3 regions of the Bradyrhizobium sp. USDA 3262 genome follow, and region 2 is predicted to be linked to each of the others. Evidence: predicted binding sites of a transcription regulator. Region 2 holds the regulator's gene; each other region holds the start of a gene.

Region 1 (7,207 bases), 4.7 Mb from region 2:
GGGCTTCCCGGAAAGCTATGACCTGCCGACGCTGCTGTCGTTCCTCAGCGACATCAAAGCGGGGCGGCGCCGCGTGCGCGCGCCGGTCTATTCGCATCTGACCTACGACATCGTGCCGAACAAATGGGTCGAGATCGACCAGCCTGACATCCTGATCGTCGAGGGCGTCAACGTGCTGCAGACCGGGCGGCTGCCGCGCGACGGCAAGGCGGTGCCGTTCGTTTCCGACTTCTTCGATTTCTCGGTCTATATCGACGCCGACGAGGCCGTGCTGCGGGAGTGGTACATCAAGCGCTTCCTGGCGCTGCGCGACACCGCGTTCACCGATCCGAGGTCCTACTTCCACCGCTATGCGCCGCTGTCGGACGAGGAAGCAACGGCGACCGCGATCGCGATCTGGGAGCGCACCAACCTCGCCAATCTCGAGGACAACATCCTGCCGACCCGCCCGCGCGCGACGCTGATCCTGAAGAAGGGCGCCGACCACGTGGTGCAATCGGTCGCGCTGCGCCGGCTGTAGTCGGCACCGCATCCCGGCGAACGCGCCACATCACAGCTGTCGTCCCTGCGAAAGCAGGGACCCATAGCCACAGGTGTCTGTGATTCGCAGGGCTGTGGCCCCAGCGGGCGCAAAACTGGCTTCGGTGGTTATGGGTCCCGGCCTTCGCCGGGACGACGCGGAATTTTTCGCTGCTACGCCGCGATATGCCGCGCGGCGGCGAGGCCCGCGAGCGCTTCTTCCAGCTTCTCGCGGTCGAGCGGCTTGATCAGGAAACCGTCCATGCCGGCTTCGAAGCAGGCATAGCGGTCTTCCACCAGCGTATTTGCCGTCAGTGCCAGGATCGGGGTCCGGCGGACGGATTGCGCCGCTTCATGGGCGCGGATCTGCTTGGTGGTCTCGATGCCGTTGAGGCGCGGCATCTGGATGTCCATCAGCACGAGATCATAGGGCGTGCCGGCTGAGGTCGCCGACAGCCAGGACTCCATCGCCTGCTCGCCATTGGTGGTGATGACCACGTTGTGACCGAGCCGGGAGAGCAGCGAGCGCATCAACAGCGCGTTGATCTCGTTGTCTTCGGCAACCAGGATCGACAGCCCCTTGTCCGGCAACACGGATGCTGGCGCAGTGGGCGCGGACTCGGCGGCCGCCTCGATCGCAAGGCTCGGCGCGGCGATTTCCGGCGATGCGGTCAGCCGTGCGGCGAGCGACGACGCACGCAGCGGCTTCACCAGGTAACCGGTGAACATGGCTGACTCGGAGGCCGAAAGGTCCTGCCGCGTCGCCGGCGTGAACATCACGATGCGATGGGTTGCATGGATGCGGGCGGCGTCGGCAAACGCCTCCATCGCCGGCGTGCCGAGCGTGTGGTCGATCAGCACCGCGTGCCAGCTCCGCTCCGGCAGCAGCGCCTCGGCGACATTGGCATCCGATACGATGCAGGTCTGCGCACCCCAGCGCTGCAACCGCCGCGAGATCAGCGAGACCTCGATGCTGTGCGGCGCCACCAGCATGATCGACTGGCCCGTCAAATCGGGCGCGGCGAAGCTGTTGGCCTCGCCGGTATCGGCCGCGACGAGCGGGATCGACACCTCGAAGGTCGAGCCTGCGCCCGGCGTGCTTGCGAGCGTGATGCGGCCGCCCATCCGCTTGACGATGCGGTCGCTGATCGAGAGGCCGAGGCCGGTGCCGCCATAGCTGCGCGCGATCCGATCGTCGGCCTGCTCGAACTCCCGGAAAATACGCTGCTGCGCTTCCGGCGCGATGCCGATGCCGGTGTCGCGAACCAGGAAGCTGATTTCGTTCGGCCAGATGCCGGGCTCGACGATCAGCGCCACGCCACCGGTCGCGGTGAACTTGATGGCGTTGCCGGCGAGATTGAGCAGCACCTGACGCAGCCGCGCGGCGTCGCCGGTCACCTGCATCGGCAGCCGTTCGTCGACATAGGCGGCGATCTCGATGCCCTTGGTCTGCGCGCGCGGCGCCAGCAGCTCGGTGATGTCCTCGATCAGGCCGGACAGCGCGAAGGCGCGGTGTTCGAGATCGATCTTGCCTGCCTCGATCTTGGAATAATCGAGCAGCTCCTCGATCAGCGCGAGCAGCGCGTCGCCGGACGTCTTGACCGCCTTGACGTAGGTCATCTGCTCCGGCGTCAGCTGCGTATCCATCAGCAATCCGCTCATGCCGATGATGCCGTTCAGCGGGGTGCGGATCTCGTGGCTCGCCATCGCAAGGAAGCGCGACTTGGCGCGGTTGGCGGCGTCGGCCTGATCGCGCGCTTCGGCGAGCGCGTGCTCGCTCTCGGTGCGGTCGGTGACGTCGCGGCCGACGCTCTGCATCTCCGCCGGCGCGCCGGCATCGTTGCGCACGAGGCCTTCACGCCAGGCGATCCAGCGCGGCCCGAGCGGTCCCTCGATCTTCTGGTCGTAGACCCGCGTGCCGTTGGATTCGAGCGCGGTGTCGCCTTGTTCAAGCACCTTCAGCGTTGCGGTGCTGCCGATCAATTCGCTGCGGGAAATCTGCGCCAGCTCGCAATAGGCATCGTTGGCATAGGTGATGAGCCCGTTGAGGTCGCGCAGTACGATCAAATCGTCCTGCGCCTCGAACAGGGTGGAGGCGCGCTGCTCGGCCTCCTGCAGTTCCCAGTTGCGGTCGGCCATCGCTTCATTGTGCATGGCGATGGTGCGCAGCCGCTTGCGCATCAGCCGCAGCCGGATGCCGAGCGTCACGATCCAAAGGCAGGCGAGCGCGAACAGGAAGCTGACCCCGATCGCGAATGCATTGGGATCGTAGCCGCTCTGTTGCGAGAGCGCGCCCGAAATGAACCCGAAGGCGCTCCCGAACGCGACGGAGAAGATCGTGAACGAACGGACGATCGTCGCGACCCAGGAATGGCGCCGGAGGAAGCGGCGAAGGCGCAACTTGATCCGGAAGAAACGCCCCATCAATGGTGACCCTGAAACAGCTTGATCTGGCGCTGACGATGCGTCGGCCAGCTTGCAAAGTGCTTGAAATTGGTGGCCATTTCGCGCTGCCCTCAGAACAAGGTTAGCGGGGGGTTAACTCTGCCATGACCCGGTTCGGAACGCGCGCGTCAGGCGCGGGCGATGCGGCTTCGAGGCGGCGGTGTCCGCCGCGGGCGCTGACGATCAGGGCCGCGGCATCGCGCACCGAGAACGTCTTCGACTGCACGAAGACACGGTAGTCGGACGGACCGTCATCATGCGTCAGATAGATGACGGGGCCGGTTGCCGAGGCGTCGCTGGAAATCCCGATCAGCTGCGCCGCCGCGCTGCGCTCGCAGGCGCCGGCCTCGGCATCGTCGATGTCGTCGATCACGGTGAAGTCGGCGGCGTCGGCGCTGTCGGCGATCTGGACCCGAACGGTGGCCTGGCCGGGGTCGTCAGTGAAGCTGACGTGAAGCTGCGCCAGCCAGGGGATCGATGCGATCTGCATCGTGGCGCCACCCACCTCGATGCAGGGCCGCGGGCCCGGCAGGAACTCGGCGCGGGCAAGGACCGCGGCCACGGCAAGGGGGACCACCGAGGTCAAAATCTTCAAACGCAACATGACACAACTCGCTCGACCCAAGCTTGCCGCCGATCGCGGTGCTTATGGTTTGCGGAGCGTAAACAAAACTCGTTACCGCCGCGTTGACGCGGGGCATTGCGGCACGAATCGGGACAGGGCTTCAGTTAGGTCAGGCGGCGCGGCGCAAATCGTCGGCCAATGCACGATAGGACAGCGCTTCGGCGAGGTGCAGCCGGCCGATCGTGTCGGCGCCGTCGAGATCGGCAAGCGTGCGCGCCACCCGCAGCACGCGGTGATAGCCGCGCGCGGTGAGGTGCATGGTGTCGGCGGCCTCGCGCAGCAGCTTCTGTCCATGCGCGTCGGGCTGCGCGATGGTCTCCAGCAGCGAGCTCGGCGCTTCCGCATTGGTGCGGACATGCGGCATGCCGGCCGCCGCATAGCGCGCGAGCTGGATGTCGCGCGCGGCCGCGACGCGGGCGGCAACCTCGGCCGAGCCCTCCGCCGGCGGCGGCAGGATCAGATCGGCCGCGGTCACGGCGGGCACCTCGATCCGCAGATCGATGCGATCCATCAGCGGGCCGGAGATCCGCATCTGGTAGTCGGCGGTGCAGCGGTCGAGCCGGCCGCGCTTGCAGGAATAGCCGGGTTCATAGGCATGGCCGCAGCGGCACGGGTTCATGGCCGCGACCAGCATGAAGCGCGCCGGATAGGTGACGCGGTGGTTGGCCCTGCTCACCGAAACCTCGCCGTTCTCCAGCGGCTGGCGCAGCGAATCCAGCACGCGCGGATCGAACTCCGGCAGTTCGTCGAGGAACAGCACGCCCTGGTGCGCGAGCGAGATCTCGCCGGGCTTGGCGCGCATGCCGCCGCCGGTCAGCGCGGCCATGCTGGCGGAATGATGCGGGCTGCGGAACGGGCGTCGCGCGGTCAAGGCGCCGTCGCGGATCTCGCCGGCAACCGAGGCGATCATCGAGACTTCGAGCAGCTCCGACGGCGACAGCGGCGGCAGGATCGAGGGCAGTCGCGCCGCCAGCATCGATTTGCCGGCGCCGGGCGATCCGATCATCAACAGATGATGACCGCCGGCGGCGGCGATCTCAAGCGCGCGTTTCGCGCTCTCCTGGCCCTTGATGTCGCGCAGGTCCAGAAGCGTTTCCTCGCGCGCCTCGTTCTGGTCTTGCACCTTCGGCTGCGGGCGCGACAGCACCTGCGTGCCCTTGAAGTGGTTGGCGATCTGGATCAGCGAGTGTGCCGCGATGATCTGGATGTCCGGACTGGCCCAGGCGGCTTCCGAGCCGCAGGCGGCCGGGCAGATCAATCCCTCGTCGCGCGAATTGGCGCCGATTGCCGCGGGCAGCACACCCGCCACCGGCGCGAGCGAGCCGTCGAGCCCGAGCTCGCCGAGCACGGTGAAGCCGTTCAGCGCATCCGGCGGGATCGCGCCGATCGCCGCCATCAGGCCGAGCGCGATCGGCAGGTCGTAATGGCTGCCCTCCTTGGGCAGGTCGGCCGGTGCGAGGTTGACGGTGATGCGGCGGGCGGGAAGCGCGAGGCCGGAGGCGATCAGCGCCGAACGCACGCGTTCGCGGGCTTCCGACACCGCCTTGTCGGGCAGGCCGACGATCGCGAACGCCGGCAATCCCGGCGCGACCTGCACCTGCACGTCGACCGCGCGGGCCTCGATCCCCTCGAATGCGACGGTGGAAACGCGTTGGACCATGCTGCCCCTATCTTCCGCAATCGAGGGTAGCGGAACCGGGCGACGAGCGCAAGAACATTACAGGAACATTCGGGTCGGCTGGCTCGGCTCGTCCGGTACCAAGTCACCACGCGGCGCATCCGCTTCGGGCCGGTGCGGAAGCGTTAGGCGTCGCTCGCGATGACGCGCGCTTCGCGCGATCGAACACAGCTCGCGCCGTCGACAACTGCAGGAATCATTCTCAAGAATCATTCCAGCACGACGAGCATCGCGCGCTTATTGTCGCAGCGCGTCGTCGATTTCCTTGCTGTTTCAGCGATCGCACACGGATCGCGCGCGCAGTCTCGATCTATTCCAACTGCCGAGGTCTGTACTCGCGAGCCCCGCGCTGTAGAGCCGGATCACAAATCCATCCAGGCTGATATCAGGGGCGCCTTCGCGTGATCGATCGACTTGCTTCGCATTCCACCTATCAACATCCAGCGCTGCGAACGATCGGTCTATGTACCGCCGCCGTCCTTGCCGCAGGAGTCACGATCGAACGTGCTGACGCGCAATCGGAACTACCGCCGGTGAGCGTGGACGCGCCTCAGCAGCGCGCGATCACTACGAACGCAGAACCGGTTCGTCGTCCGGTGACCGCACGCACGAGCCGCGCCAACCGCGCGGCTCGATCCCAGCAGGCGACGCCGCCAGCGGCGGCACGATCCGGTGCCGGCGCCGGCGAGCGCGCCGGCGGTCCGGTGGTCGGGTTCGTTGCCACGCGTTCGGGCACGGCGACCAAGACCGACACGCCGCTGATCGAAATCCCGCAATCGATCTCGGTCGTCACCACGGAGCAGATCAGGAACCAGGGTGCGGAATCGGTGGGCGCGGCATTGCGCTACACCGCAGGCGTCAGCGGTGACGTGAATGGCGGCTCGGACACCCGCTTCGGCGGTCTGCAGATCCGCGGCTTCGACATGACGATGCCGGGCCTCTATCTCGACGGCTTGTGGCTGCCGAGCAGCAACTATGTGCACTTCCTCGGGCTCGATCCGTACGGGGCCGAGCGCCTCGAGGTCCTGAAGGGGCCGTCCTCGGCGATGTTCGGCGGCAGCGGCACCGGCGGCATCCTCAACTATGTCAGCAAGCTGCCGACCGCGCGCGAGTTCGGGGAAGTGTCGCTGTCCGGCGGCAGCTTCAACCGCTATCAGGGCGAGTTCGATATCGGCGGCCGCGCCAACAAGGAAGGGACGGTGCTGTGGCGCCTGACCGGCGTCGCGCGCGATGGCGAGACCCAGGTCGACTACACCAAGGACAATCGCGTCTTCATCGCGCCCGCCGTCACCGTGAAGCCGAACGAGGACACCACGATCACCTTCCTCGCGAACTACCAGAAGGAACGCACCGGCTGGGGCCTGCAATTCCTGCCGCCGTCAGGCACCGTCTGGGCCAATAACGGCCGCTACATTCCGAACACGCGCTTCGTCGGCGAGCCCGGCTTCAACCAGTTCGACACCGAGCAATCCTCGGTCGGCTACATGCTGTCGCACGACTTCAACGAGGCGCTGACCTTCCGCCAAAACCTGCGCTATTCGTGGATGCACAACGAGCAGAAGAGCTTCTACGGCACCGGCTATGCATCGGCGGCCGACGAAGCCGCGGGCCTATTGTCGCGCGGCGGCGCCGGCGGCAGCTCGACGATCGATTCTTTTGCGGTGGACAACCAGCTGCAGGGCAAGTTTGTCACCGGCATGCTGAGCCACACGACGCTGTTCGGCGTCGATTACCGCAACACCTCGTTCCGCGACATGGCCTCCAGCTACAGCACCGGCAAGCTCAACGTCTTCGCGCCGGTCTATACCAACAGCTGGACGAACAACGGGCCGTATGACGACACCGGCATCAAGCAGTCGCAGGCCGGCCTCTATCTGCAGGACCAGATCAGGCTCGGCCGGCTGTCGTTCCTGCTTGGCGGGCGGCAGGATTTCGTCACC
Region 2 (7,207 bases):
TTCCGCTCAAGGTAACAAGGAATGTATATTTGCGGCCGACCCGATCGCCCATCCATCCGAACAGGAAGGCCCCCAGCGGGCGGATCAGGAATCCCGCAGTGAACAGCGCGATCGTGCTCAGCAGGGCTGCGACGGGGTGGGATTGCTCAAAGAACTTGACCGACAGAACCGCGGCCAGACTGCCAAAAATATAAAAGTCGTACCATTCAATGATGTTTCCCACTGATGCAGCAACAATCACGCGACGAAAATCACTCGGTACTTGAATTGCCATGTGCTGCTCCTCTCAAATGCAAACGCTACGCCTCGCGTTTTTCAGCGATCTGTCCGCTCGCGGAGTGCGCATGGTGCACGGCGTTACAGGCGAGATTTTGCGAGTTCGTCCGCAACGCCTGATCTCAGGGGAGTTGTGGCCACCTGAGAGGAGCTCCAGCGGCCTTCAAGTGCCGCGAGCCGTCACTGCCTCATCCCTGTCTCTTTGGGAGTGGAGGCATCAGGACAGTCTAATCCCAACGGGATCGGTATCTTATGAGACTTTCGGCTCGATCGATTTGACGCAGGCGGCAGCTGTGGCCCGGCGCCAGGTCGGCAAGGCGCAGGACGATCCAGGTACCCGGGCGTTGCCGGTCCGTATTCTGCATCCGTTCCGCTAGTCGGGTGACGGGGCCATCCGCTAGCCTGCCGCCCGGCAGGGATCGCAAGCGGAATGGCGGAGCAGGGCACGACGCCGGGCGGCAAACGCGGCTACGCGGGGACGTGGCCGCCGCGCGCGGCCGCGCCGGTCGGCGGCTATCTCCCGGCGCGCGTCGGCATCTGGAAGCCTTTCGTCGAGACATTGCGGCAATGGGCGCGCGCTGAAGCGGGGGCGGGCCGGTTGTTGCCCTGGATGCCGGTGGCGTTCGGCACCGGCATCGCCTTCTATTTCGCGGCCGAGCACGAGCCGGTGCTGTCGGTTGGGCCACCGTCGCAATCCTGCTCTGCCTGCTGGCGCTGCTGCTGCGGCGGCGCAGCGTGTTTCCCGTCATCGCGATGCTGGCCGCGGTGGCCGCGGGCTTTGCGACGGCGACCTGGAAGACGGCGCGCGTTGCCCACACGGTGCTGGCGCGGCCGATGTTTTCGGTGGCGTTGACCGGCTTCGTCGAGACGCGCGACATCCGCGAGAAGACCGATCGTTTCGTGCTGCGCGTGGTTTCGATGGAGAGCCCACGCGACATGACGAAGCTCGATCGTGTCCGGCTCTCGGTGAAGAAGGGCACCGCGCCCGATGTCGGCAGCTTCGTTGAGTTGAAGGCGCGACTGTTGCCGCCGCTCGGGCCGCAGCGCCCGGGCTCCTATGATTTCGGACGAGACCTGTATTTCCAGGGCATCGGCGCCTCCGGCTTCGTGATGGGCGCGGTCAAGACCAGGGAGCCGGCTGCGACCGGCGGCTTTGCGCTGCGCTACGCCGCCTTCATGCAAGGCCTGCGCGACGCCATCGACGCGCGTATTCGCACCACGCTCGACGGCGACCAGCGCGCGATCGCAACCGCGCTGCTCACCGGCCGGCGCGACGCGATCTCGACGCCGGTCAACGATGCGATGTTCATCTCGGGGCTCGGCCATGTGCTGTCGATCTCCGGCTACCATATGGCCGTGGTCGCCGGCGTCGTGTTCTTCGCGGTGCGCGCGCTGCTCGCGCTGTTTCCGGCGCTGACGGCGGGGCATCCGATCAAGAAATGGGCCGCGGCGGCGGCGCTGGTCGCCGCGGCGTTCTATCTGTTGCTGTCGGGCGCGGAGGTCGCGACGCAACGGTCGTTCTTCATGACCGCCGTGGTGTTGCTCGCCGTGATCGTCGACCGCCGCGCGATCACCTTCCGGACGCTGGCGGTGGCGGCGCTGATCGTGCTCGCGATCGCGCCGGAGGCGCTGGTGCATCCCAGTTTCCAGATGTCGTTCGCGGCGACGCTCGGGCTGGTGGCGCTGGTGCAGATCGGGCTGCCGAACCTATTCGCGTCGCCCGACCATTCGGCGACCGCACGGGTTGCGCTGTGGGGCGGCCGCGAGCTCACGATGCTGATGCTGGCCTCGCTGGTCGCAGGGCTTGCGACGACGCCCTACGCCGCCTTCCATTTCCACCGCGTGACGCCCTACGGGCTGCTCGCGAACCTCGCGGCGATGCCTGTCGTGTCAGCGGTCGTGATGCCGGCCGGCCTGCTGGGGCTCCTCGCCATGCCGTTCGGCTTCGACGGCGTGTTCTGGGCGATCATGGGCCTTGGCATCGACTGGATGATCCTGGTGACGCAATGGGTCGCCGCACTCCCGGGCGCGGTCGGCCGCATGGCGGCGTTCGGGATCGGGCCGCTGATCGCAGCGAGCGCCGGCATCATCCTGCTCGGGCTGCTGCGCACGCCGCTGCGCTGGTCTGGCGCCGTGCTGCTCGTGATGGCGTCGGTTTGGGCGCTCAGAGTGCCGCAGCCGGACGTGCTGGTCTCCGGCGACGGCCGCAACGTCGCGGTGCGCGGCGGTGACGGGCGGCTGCATTTGATGCACAGCGCCAAGGATGCGTTCCTGGTCAAGGAGTGGCTGGCGGCGGACGCCGACGCGCGGACCGCCACCGATGCGTCGCTCGGCGAGGGCGTCTCCTGCGATGCCGGCGGCTGCGTGGCCCAGGGACCTGGCGGCGCCTTCGTCGCGCTCGCGATCCGGCCGGAGGCGCTGGCGGACGACTGCGAGCGCGCAGGCCTGATCGTGACGGCGCGGCCGGCGCCGCAGGGCTGCGCGGCATCGGTGATCGATGCCGAGCGGCTGCGCCGCCACGGCGCGCTGGTGCTGCGACGGATCAGGGACGGCTATGCCGTCGATGCGGTGAAGCCCGGCGGGATCGACCGGCCATGGTCGCCGGCGGTTCCGGGCGACGGCGAGAGCGAGACCACGCTGCGCGCGCCCGGCGCCGCGCCGCGGCCTGCCGTGGACGCGACGCCGGCCGAGACCGATCTGCAGGGCGATGATTAGCGGTGGTCCGGTGAGGGGCCGCTCGGCAGCTCGAACAGGCCGAGATGGTATTCGTCGGAATCGGGGCCGGCGTCGGGCTTCTTGACGAGGGTGAAGGAAGCCTCGGGAAATTGCTCCCAGACTTTCAGGTCGTCGGCCGTCACCGTCAGCCAACCGAACCGGAACATGTAGCGGCCCGGTTCCGTGACGCGTCCAGCCTTTTGCCATGTGACCTTATCGACCACCGCGCACGTCCTCCGTGCCCGATGATGCGCCAAGGCGCCGGCCGACGCAAATCTCCCCATGCGCCCCGGAAGCGGAAGTCCGGGGTCGCCCGAAATTGCTTAGGTCATTCGCCGCCGAACAGCTCATTCCGCGGCGACGATGCGCTCAACCCAAAAACAGCGTTGCGAATGCGGAGGGCCGCCGCTCCACAACCTTCGGCTTCTGCTCGACCGGCGGATGCAGCGCCGGCAATTGCAGCACGCTGACGCGCTGTCCCTCGACCAGCTGGGTCACCAGGACATGGCTGCCGTCGGGGAATTCGACCGCGTCATGATGCCGATCGGGCACGTCGGGCTCGACTTCGTTGAACACGCCGACGCGATAGTTCAGCGTCTTGGTCCAGATCCAGCGGCTGTCGTAGCGAACGTTCTCGGCGAAAGCGAGCTCGGTGCCCGGCAGCATGCAGACCGCGACAGTGGGATCGTTCTCCGAAGCAAAGCCGCGGGTCGACGTGCCGCGGAACGTCGTCGTGATCAGCGTCTCTCCGACAATGGCGGGGCGCGATGCCACGGCGTGCAGACTATAGTCACACATCGGATGGCTCCTCATTTCGAGGTAGCGACCCGTGCCTCTCCTTGAGGCATTAGGGCCTCTACCAGAGTGGACGATAGCGAACGAGCTTCTGCTCGTTTCTGGGCGATTGTACGACTGGTCCGAGACCGCCTCCGATCACAAACACGCGACGCTGCGCGAGAGGTATCGGAGCGCATCGGGCAGGCCGTACGCTACACTATCATGCAAGGAACGATCCGACGTGTTGCTCGTTCCCGGCCGCCGCAAGTATTTGCAATTCAGTATTTGCGATAAAGGCCGATCAGCTTGCCCTGGATGCGGACCCGGTTCGGCGGCAGGATGCGCACTTCATAGGCGGTGTTGGCCGGCTCGAGTGCGATCGATGCGCCGCGGCGGCGGAAGCGCTTCAGGGTGGCTTCCTCCTCGTCGATCAGCGCCACCACGATGTCGCCGGTATTGGCGACGTCGTTGCGCTGGATCAGCGCCATGTCGCCGTCGAGGATGCCGGCATCGACCATCGAGTCGCCGCGCACTTCGAGCGCATAGTGCTCGCCGGCGCCGAGCATGTCGGGCGGCACGCTGATGGTGTGGCTGCGGGTCTGCAGCGCCTCGATCGGCGTACCGGCGGCGATCCGGCCCATCACGGGGACCGCGACCGGACGGTTGCCGTCGTCCTCGGCGATCGGCGGCGTGCTGGCGCGCCGGCCGAGGGTGCCTTCGATGACGCTGGGCGTGAAGCCGCGGCGGCCGTTGCCCCCGCCGGCCGAGAGTTCGGGCAGCTTGATGACCTCGATGGCGCGGGCGCGGTTCGGCAGGCGGCGGATGAAGCCGCGCTCCTCCAGCGCAGTGATCAGGCGGTGGATACCGGACTTCGAGCGCAGGTCGAGCGCATCCTTCATCTCGTCGAAGGAGGGCGGTACGCCGGCCTCTTTCAGACGTTCATTGATGAAACGCAGAAGTTCGTACTGTTTGCGCGTGAGCATCTCGAGTATCCCCCGGTTGATAGCGTCGTTCGATTCCGAGACTCTTCTGGTGGGGCCTGCAGGCGGGGCCTGACCTCAGGAGCATGTGCTCGTTGCACCTGCTTCCACCCGGCTTCCCGATTGTAGACACCAGTACTCGAAACAAATCATGAACGGACACTATATGTTCGATATGTGTTCCGCAACCACTTAATTTCCGGTGAACGGATCAGGCAACGCACAAGCGGCGGGGCGCAAAAACCCTATTCGGGCAGTGTCAGGATCTCGCATTCGCTGCCTTTGACGGCCGCAGCCGCGAACGGCGGACGCACGAGAAGTGCCCGTGCCGCAGCGAGATTCCCGAGCAGCGACGAGTCCTGCTGCGTCACCGGCGTCGCGATCAGCGTGCCGTCCTCGCGCGCTTCGAGCCGTGCACGCAGATAGTCCTCGCGCTGGTCGTTGGCGGCGAGGTCGCGGCCGAGCAGGGCGCTCGTGCGGCGATGATGGATCACTTCCCGGCCGCTCAGCGCCCGAATCAACGGCACCAGGAACAGGAAGGCGCAGACATAGGACGACACCGGATTGCCGGGCAGGCCGATCACCCGCATCGCATCGAGCCAGCCATGCATCATCGGCTTGCCGGGCCGCATCGCAATCCGCCAGAACGTCATGTCGACGCCCTCGGCTTCCAGCGACCGCTTGACGAGATCGTGGTCGCCGACCGAGGCGCCGCCTGTCGTGATGAGGACGTCGGCGCCGGCCTCGCGCGCCCGGCGAATGCCGGCCGTGGTCGCCTCCACCGTGTCGGCGGCAACGCCGAGGTCGACGGTCTCGGCGCCCTCGGCGCGCGCCAGCGCCCGCAGCGCGTAGCCGTTGGAATAGACGATCTGGCCGGGGCCGGGCCGCGAGCCCGGCATCACCAGCTCGTCGCCGGTCGCCAGCACCGCGACCTTCGGGCGGCGGCGCACCGCAAGTTCCGGATAGTTCATGGCGGCCGCCAGCGACAGCGCGCGGTCGGACAGGCGGCTGCCGCCGCTGAGCAGCACCTCGCCCGCGCGGAAGTCGACCCCGGCCGGGCGGATGTGCCGTCCGACGCTGGCGGCCTCCGTGATCGTGATGTGGTCGCCGTCGACGGTGGTGTCTTCCTGGATGATCACCGCGTCGGCGCCATTGGGGATCACGCCGCCGGTGAAGATCCGCACCGCCTCGCCGGCGCCGACCGTCCGCTCGAACGGCCGGCCGGCGGCGACTTCGCCGATCACCTTGAGCCGGGCCTTTAGATCAGCCGCATCGGCGGCGCGCACCGCATAGCCGTCCATCGCCGACATCGGCTGCGGCGGCTGGGTGCGCAGCGCGGCGAGGTCGTGCGCCAGGGTGCGGTGGTAGGCGGCATCGAGCGCGATCATCTCCTCCGGCAGCGGTTCGGCGCCGGCGAGGACGGCGGACAGGGCATCGGCAACCGGCATCAGGGCCACGCTCAGAGCTCCTCAATTCCTCATGTTCAAATACCAAGTGCGGTCAAAGCCCTTGCCACGTCATCCGTCGACGTCACGTGGATAGCATGAAGGCCGCGCGCCCGCGCACCTTCGATATTGGCGGCCAGGTCGTCGAAAAACAGGATCCGCGACGCCGGCACGCCGATGGCTTTTACCACATGATCGTAGGCCTCGGCGTCGGGTTTGCGGAAGCCGATGCTCGAGGACAGGAAGACGTTGCGGAAATGGCTGAGCAGCTCGGCATGGGTGACCGAGAAATGCGCGACATGGGCCGGATTGGTGTTGGAGAAGGCGTAGAGCGGCATCCGCTCGGCGGCCGCCGCGAGCAGCGGGGCGATGCCCGGCATCTCGCCGGTGAAGATCGCGTTCCAGCCTTCGAGGAACTGGGCGTCCGTGATGTCGATGCCGAGCGTCAGGCGCAGGCTTTCGAAGAACGCCGCGTCGTCGATCCGACCGATCTCGTGATGCTTGAAACTGTCGTCGACGACAAAGCGGGTGGCGAGCTCGGCGGGCGCACAGCCGGCATGCTGCGCCCAGTGCGCCATCACCTTCTCAAAGTTGATGTCGAGCACGACGCGGCCGATATCGAACAGCAGCACGTCGACGGAGTTGGGAGAGAATTGCGAGGTCATTGCATGAAACCGTGTACGAGAATTGCGGACAGGCGGCAATGTCCTCGATTTCAGTGACGGGTGTGTGGATTGTACGTGGCGTTGCATTCATCGCGAGACTGTGCCCGCGCGCACCACCGTCGTCCCGGCGAAGGCCGGGACCCATACGCCGCAGCGGGTGTTGAGAACGGGACGCGTGTCGTCCCAGCATCGTTCAACAATCAGCATTTGTGGTTATGGGTCCCTGCTCCCGTGCGCAATTGCGCACTAGGCAGGGACGACACCCAATATAAGTCGTCGTTTGTGGGTCGGGCAACTCAGTGGCACGCGCCAGCTTTCAGCGCACCAAGCGACTTGATGCTTGCCGGCG
Region 3 (7,207 bases), 3.9 Mb from region 2:
TCTCGTCCTCGAGCGTGATGAACATGACGCCTTTGGCCGAGCCGGGCCTTTGCCGCACCAGCACGATTCCCGCGGCTTCGAGCCAGCGGCCGTCGCGCGCCTGCATCGCCTCGGAACACGAAACGATCCGACGCCGGCGGAGATCGTCGCGCAGGAAGGTCACAGGATGATTGCGCAGCGAAAGTCCGACGTGGCCATAGTCCTCCACAACCTCGCGGCCGCGGGTCATCGGCCGTAGCGACACAGGCGGTTCAATGATCTCGGGGACGTTGTCGTTCTCGCGCGCCGATGCGGCGGCGAAGAGCGGCAGCGGTTCGTCGCGCAAGGCTTTGATCGCCCAGAGCGCCTCGCGGCGCGCCAGGCCGAAGGCCGCACGAAACCCGTCCGCCTCGGCGATCTGCGTCAACGCGGCGACGGGGACGCCGGCCCTGCGCCACAGGTCGTCCACAGACGCGAACGGCCGGTCCGCCCGGCACGCGACGATCGCGGCGGCGTGGGCATTGGCGAGGCCCTTGACAATGCACAGGCCAAGACGGACGGCGAAGCGATCCTCGTTTTCGGTCGGCTCCAACGTGCAGTCCCACCGTGAAGCGTTGGTGCAGACGGGGCGCACCTCGACGTCATGCGCGATGGCGTCGCGGACGATTTGCGCCGGCGCGTAGAATCCCATGGGCTGGCTATTGAGCAGCGCCGCGCAGAAGACATCGGGGTGCCAGCATTTGAGCCAGGCGCTGGCATACGCAATAAGCGCAAAAGAGGCTGCGTGGCTTTCCGGAAATCCGTAAGAGCCGAAGCCTTCGAGCTGGCGGAACGTCGCCTCGGCGAAATCGCGATCGTAGCCGTTGGCGACCATGCCCTCGATGAGCTTGGTCCTGAACGAACTGACGCCGCCCGTGTGCTTGAAAGTCGCCATCGACTTGCGCAGCAAGTCGGCCTCGCCCGGCGTGAAGCCGGCGCATTCGATGGCGACGCGCATCGCTTGTTCTTGAAAGAGCGGCACGCCGAGCGTCTTGCCCAGGACTTTCTCGAGCTCCGGCTTCGGGTAGTGGACCGGCTCCAGTCCCTCGCGTCGCCGCAGATAAGGATGCACCATGTCACCCTGGATCGGGCCGGGCCTGACGATCGCGACCTGGACGACGAGGTCGTAATAGGTCCGCGGCTTCAGACGCGGCAGCATCGACATCTGCGCGCGGGATTCGATCTGGAAGGTGCCGAGCGTGTCGGCTTTGCGGATCATCGCATAGGTGCGGGGATCTTCGGCGGGAATGGTTGCGAGATCGAGGTTGACGCCTTTGTGGTCGGCGAGAAGGTCGAGGCCGCGCTTCATGCAGGTCAGCATACCGAGCGCCAGGACGTCGACCTTCATGAAGCGCAGGGCATCGATGTCGTCCTTGTCCCATTCGATTACCTGGCGATCGATCATCGCGGCCGGCTCGATCGGCACGAGGTCATCGAGGCGATCGTGCGTCAGCACGAAGCCGCCGGGATGCTGACTCAGGTGTCGCGGCGCGCCCATGAGCTGCCGGGCGAGGTCGAGCGCGAGGCGCAGGCGCCGGTCTGAGAGATTGAGATTCAACTCCGCCACGTGCCGGTCGGCGACGCCTTCCTCTGACCAACCCCAGACCTGGCCGGAAAGCGAGCGGATGAGGTCCTCCGGCAAACCGAGCGCCTTACCCACATCTCTGATCGCCCCCTTGGTCCGGTAGCGGATCACGGTCGAGCAAAGCGCGGCATGATCGCGACCGTAAGTGTCGAAGACCCACTGCATGACGATCTCGCGCCGCTCGTGTTCGAAGTCGACATCGATGTCGGGCGGCTCGCGCCGCTCTTCCGATACGAACCGCTCGAAGAGCAGATCATTGCGGCCCGGATCGATGCTGGTGATGCCGAGCACGAAGCACACGGCGCTGTTGGCAGCCGATCCGCGGCCCTGGCACAGGATATCGCGCGAACGCGCGAATCTGACGATGCTGTTGACCGTGAGAAAGTACGGCGCGTAGCCGAGCTTCTCGATCAGCCGCAGCTCATGCTGAAGGGTCGCGCGCACGCTGTCGGGAAGCCCTTCGGGGTATCGCTCGCCGGCGCCAACCCAGGTGAGCTTTTCCAGCGCCTGTTGTGGCGTGAGCGCGGGGTCGTCGCGCTCTTCCGGATACTGGTAGGCGAGCTCATCGAGCGAGAAGCGGCAGCGCTCGACGATTTCCAGCGTGCGGGCCAGGGCCTCGGGATAGCGGCTGAACAGCCGGTGCATTTCTTCGGACGGCTTGAGATAGCGATCGGCGTGACGCTCGCGACGATCGCCTAGCTCATCGATCGTGACGTTGTGGCGGATGCAGGTCACGACGTCCTGCAGCATGCGCCGGCTGGGCTCGTGGAACAGAACATCATTGGTGACGACAGTCGGCACGCGCAGTTGCGCGGCAAGGTTCGAGAGCTCGTGAAGGCGGAGCTGATCGTTCGGCCTACGCCGCAGCGTGAGCGCCAGATAGGCGCGATCGCCAAAGGACTCGCGCAGGCGGCGCAGGCGAAGCCCGCATTCGTCGTCGGCGAGGTCCGGCACGAGGATCGCGATTAGCCCCTCGCCATAGGCGACGAGATCGCTCCATTCGAGATGGCACTTGGCCTTGCCGGCGCGCTTCTTGCCGAGCGAAAGCAGACGGCAGAGCCGTGAATAGGACGGCCGGTCGGTCGGATAGACGAGGACCGAAATGCCGCCTGCGAGATCCAAATGGCATCCGACGACGAGGCGCACGCCCGTCGCCTTCGCCGCTTCATGGGCCCGCACGATGCCAGCGAGCGAGTTGCGATCGACTACGGCGAGCGCGTCGATTCCGAGCAAGGCGGCCAGGCAGAACAATTCCTCGGCCGACGACGCGCCGCGCAGGAAGCTGAAATGCGAGGTAACCTGAAGCTCGGCGTAGCGCTGGGTGCTCATCCGAACATCCCGTGCAGATACCAGCGGTGCGAGCCGGTCGACGCATCCTCGCCGTCCCCGGAACGATAGACCCAGTAGCGCTCGCCGGCGTCGTCCTCGATGCGGAAATAGTCGCGGACGGCTGCGAGCTCGGCATCCCGCTTCCACCACTCGCCGAAGACGCGTTCGGGACCGTCGGCGCGCTTCACCCTGCGGCGGATGCCACGCCAGGTGAAGGAGACCGGCGGATGATCCGGCAGGAGTGCGACCGTCTCGATCGGCTCCGGCCGCGCGAGCAGGCGTGCGGGCCTCGGCCAGTGGTTCGGCCACGTCGCGTCACTGTCGGGCGCCATCGCGGGAATGCGACAGACGGAGCGCTCGGGCACGTCGCTCGAGACGGGCGCGATCCGATAGATCGCGCGCTCGCCCACGCGATTGGCGAGCGTGTCCACGAGGTCCGAGATATCAGGTGCAGTTTCCTCGACCAGTGAGCTCATGAGCTGCCTGCGCACGAGCGGCTCGGCGATGGTCGCTGCCAGCGTCATCGCTTCGATGCCGAAGCCCGGATCGATGGTCTCGATCCGGTCGCAGATCAGTCGGGTCAGGCGCTTGTTGTCCCGCACCGGCTGCGCGGTGCCGACCCGCGCGGCCTGCATGCGGTTGTCGACGCGGCGGCACAGGAGGTCCAGTCGTCGCGCGCCGAGGCCTTTGTCCTCGAGCGCGGCGCAGAGATCGATAACGAGCTTGCCGACATAGCGAGCAATCGTCTCGGCCGCGCCGATCGGCTCAGCGAAGGCGCGCCTTACCTCAACCAGATCGGGCGGTCGGATGGGTTCGATCGGTTCGGCGTCCTGGCCGAGAGCCTGGTCGAGACGCCGTCCGAGCTCTGGCCCAAACCGCAATATCAGCGGGGCGCGCGGTTGCGCCCGAATGTCGTGGACGTGCTCGAAACCGAGAACGCGCAGGTCCCCGGATATCGCGGCCGGAAGCCGCAGCGCTTCCAGCGGCAACTGGGCGATAGCGGATGCACCGTGTCCGGGCGGCGCGATGAAGGTCGGTCGCGCGACATAGCGCGCCAGCGCATGGGCCGCGCCCCAACTATCGGCGATGGCTGCGCGCGCAGCGACGCCCGACATCGCCAGCCGGCCAATGAGCGCGTCGAGCATTGCCAGCTCGCCGCCATGAAGATGGTCGGCGCCGGTCGAGTCGATGACGATGCCGTCAGGCGGGTCGGCAGCGACGATCGGCGCGAAGCGCTGCAGAATCCACAGGGCGAGACGGTCCAGCGCGTCGACGTCCGCTGCCGGATCCGCGTCCTTGATAATGAGGGCCGGCACGAGAATCTGGGCCTTGGCGACCGGCATGCCGACGCGAAGGCCGGCGGCATGCGCGGCGGCGTCCGCCGCCAGCACAACCCGCCTGCTTCCTTCGCGGCCGATCAGGACGAGCGGCGCCTCAGGCGGAGGCGCCGCGTCGCCAGCCTTCCGCCGCAGCCGGTCGGTGGACCAGGTCGGCAGGAAGAGCGAGACGACCCGTGTCATCGCATGCCTCCAACTCGAAATCTGCGCTTTCACCCGCGCGAGCGCGGATGAGTTCGACAAGCCAGCGATGTCGCCCGACACCTGGAACAGGCAGCGGCGTTGATGGCAGCACCGAGACGCGCCAGCGCGTCATCGCTGCTGTCGGCTGTCCAAAGTCCGCCGCCTCGGTCTGGCGGCGCCAGCGCCGCAACGCGATGCCGATGGTGCTTTTGCCCTCGGCCGCGAGTTGAAGCCGGCGCGAGGCTGTCATTGTGAGACGGCCCACTTCGGCGACCACGGCGCCGAGGCCGCCATGCCTCAGCCCTTCCTCCATGCAGGCCAGAACGGTCTTGTCGTCGCCGGCCTCGACATAGATTGCGCGGGCCGGCGCCAATCCGGCCTGCGCCAGCGCCGGCGCGAACAAGTCTGGCCGCGTGATGCACCACAGCACCTTGCCCTTGGTCCGCGCCGCCACGCCAGCCGCGAAGAGCGCGGCCGCAGCGCCGTCGACTGCGCCATTGCCGCCTCCCGCCACTTCGTGGAGAGCGCCGAGCGCCAGCCCGCCGCCGGGAAGGCGGGTGTCGAGATCGATGATTCCGAAGGGAAGCACCGATTTGGCGCGGCGGCCGTGGCCTTCAAGGCGGGCGATCCGCTCTCGAAGTTCGGACACGGTCAAATGGCTAGCGGGCGTGCTCATATCCGCTTGAAACGATCCCAGGTTGAGGTATGTTCTATGTTTGTTCTCATTGCAGGAAGAGTCAATGAGAGTCGAGGGCCGCGCGTAATTCGGCCCTTGTCGCTGGGCGTTTGACGGCATATGTCTTTGGCATATGCTTAGAGGTGGTCCCAATGGGTGAGCAGCGGCACGTCAGACTTTTCCGCAATGGCCGCAATCAGGCCGTTCGCATCCCGGTCGAGTTCGAACTGCCCGGCGACGAGGCGATCATGCATCGCGACGGCGAGCGGCTCGTGATCGAGCCGGTGCGCAAGCGCGGCCTCGTTGCTTTGCTCAAGTCGATGAAGCCACTCGACGAGGACTTCCCCGAGATCGAGGATCCCATTCCGACGCCGGAGCGCGTCCTGTGACGCGTTACATGCTCGACACCAATATCATCTCCGATCTCGTCAAGAATCCGCAGGGCAAGGCGGCACAGCGGATCGCAAAGGTCGGCGAGGATAACATCTGCACCAGCATTATCGTGGCAGCGGAGCTGCGTTACGGTTGCGCAAAGAGCGGTTCAAAGCGCCTGCTTAAGGCCGTCGAAGATCTACTTGGAGAAATTCCTGTGCTGCCATTTGATGTCCCGGCCGACGCCGAGTATGGCGGCATCCGCTCTGAACTGGAGGCCGCTGGGAGACCAATCGGCGGTAATGATCTTCTGATCGCCGCGCACGCATACACGACGGGCGCCACCATCGTTACGGCCAATACCGATGAGTTCAGCCGTATCCGCGGTCTTAACGTGGAGAACTGGCTCGCTTGACCCTGCCGAAGCTCGATTCTTTAAGCTCAGCCCGGCTGAACGGAACAGAATTGTGCGGCCATAGCGCCGGATTTCGCTGCTTAAGACGCGCGATCAAACGACCGAGAATCAGCATGTCCGCCTGCGCCGGACGCTCAAGCTACTGTTTGCGATAAGGTCAGAGGGGGGGCTGTTGGTCACGCGGTCGACTTTCATCGTTGATGGTCCGCTCGCACTGCGCAGCCAACGCCTTGCCGCTGCCCGCGAAGGGGCTATCGGCCGAGATATCCTGACATTCCCCCTTCTTGCGGCGCGCCTTGCGGGTGGCTTTTTGTCACCTCTTGGCACCGACGTTCTCTTTCCGGCGATTCAAAGCGCACTCGCTGATGGCGGCTTCAAGGATATCGCAAATGTAGCGGGATTGCCCGGAATGCCGCGCGCGGTGCTTCAATCATTGGATGCGATTTGGCGCGCGGACGTCGACCTGTCATCGCTTCCGAACGATATCAGTCGTCTCGCCGATCTACACCTAATCGAAACACGCATTCGGCAAGGCCTTCCGGCAGCACGGATGCTACCACGCGATCTTCGATCCACCGCAATCGAGCGCGCATCGCAAGCAAAGACGCTCCTCGGACCTGTGACGTTGGTCGGGCTTGTGTCCGTGGATCCGATCTGGCGCTCGTTGGTGAACGAACTCACGCGGTTTACAAATGTGATCTGGGAGTTGCCGTCCCAGAGCGATCATGCATGGTTCAGAGGAACAGTCCGCCCTCGCACGCCGTTCACGCCGCAAGTCTCCGCCGAAGTGAGCGCCGATCCAAAATCTGAGGTGATTGAAGCACTGCGCTGGGCGCGCGCGCTTCTGTCGTCAGGCCAGGCAAAGCCCGAAGAAATAGCAATCGCCGCTACCTCGACCCAGGACTGGGACGATCATGTTCTGGCATATGCCCGCAACGCCGGTCTTCCGGTGCACTTCTCGCACGGCGTTCCCGCTCTCAGCACGCCCGAAGGCCAGGCGTGCGCCGCGCTTGCTGACGTCCTGACGAATGGTCTCAGCCAAGAACGTGTTTGGCGTCTCATAAGGAGGCTGCCCAATCGACCGTTCCTCAACACGCTCCCGGACGACTGGTTTGCCGCTATCCCGCGAAGCGCGGGCCTTAGGGCTCTCGATCATTGGCAGCAAGCATTGTCAGCGGCGAGGATCCATCGGACAGGAGGCGATGTTGCCGAACGGATCTTGCTTCCGATCCTTGAGCTTCTTGCGCAGGGACCTGTTGCAGGACGCGAGGTCGGTCGGCGGTTGTTCAGCG

The links. The regulator LexA, encoded in region 2, represses DNA repair genes until DNA is damaged. The targets are predictions, from matches to a motif close to TGTTCNNNNTGTGTTCNG.
Positions count from the first base shown of each region.
Region 1: a site for LexA is predicted at 5,300-5,317, ahead of ACVWYP_RS05120 (YifB family Mg chelatase-like AAA ATPase). Genes of this name have one in related genera too.
Region 3: a site for LexA is predicted at 5,159-5,176, ahead of ACVWYP_RS08805 (ImuA family protein). Genes of this name have one in related genera too.

Region 1 is NZ_JBSSCT010000001.1:1,100,252-1,107,458, reverse strand. Features, by position in the region: gene coaA (type I pantothenate kinase) at 1-520, shown strand, start outside; gene ACVWYP_RS05130 (PAS domain-containing hybrid sensor histidine kinase/response regulator) at 694-2,943, opposite strand; gene ACVWYP_RS05125 (hypothetical protein) at 3,047-3,568, opposite strand; gene ACVWYP_RS05120 (YifB family Mg chelatase-like AAA ATPase) at 3,699-5,249, opposite strand; gene ACVWYP_RS05115 (TonB-dependent siderophore receptor) at 5,972-7,207, shown strand, end outside.
Region 2 is NZ_JBSSCT010000001.1:5,788,199-5,795,405, reverse strand. Features, by position in the region: gene ACVWYP_RS27140 (MFS transporter) at 1-274, opposite strand, end outside; partial or broken gene ACVWYP_RS27135 (ComEC/Rec2 family competence protein) at 707-2,991, shown strand; gene ACVWYP_RS27130 (hypothetical protein) at 2,988-3,215, opposite strand; gene ACVWYP_RS27125 (hypothetical protein) at 3,361-3,789, opposite strand; gene lexA (transcriptional repressor LexA) at 4,047-4,751, opposite strand; gene ACVWYP_RS27115 (molybdopterin molybdotransferase MoeA) at 4,994-6,205, opposite strand; gene ACVWYP_RS27110 (HAD family hydrolase) at 6,232-6,858, opposite strand.
Region 3 is NZ_JBSSCT010000001.1:1,895,054-1,902,260, forward strand. Features, by position in the region: gene ACVWYP_RS08795 (error-prone DNA polymerase) at 1-2,932, opposite strand, end outside; gene ACVWYP_RS08800 (Y-family DNA polymerase) at 2,929-4,452, opposite strand; gene ACVWYP_RS08805 (ImuA family protein) at 4,367-5,128, opposite strand; gene ACVWYP_RS08810 (antitoxin) at 5,281-5,517, shown strand; gene ACVWYP_RS08815 (PIN domain-containing protein) at 5,526-5,915, shown strand; gene ACVWYP_RS08820 (PD-(D/E)XK nuclease family protein) at 6,088-7,207, shown strand, end outside.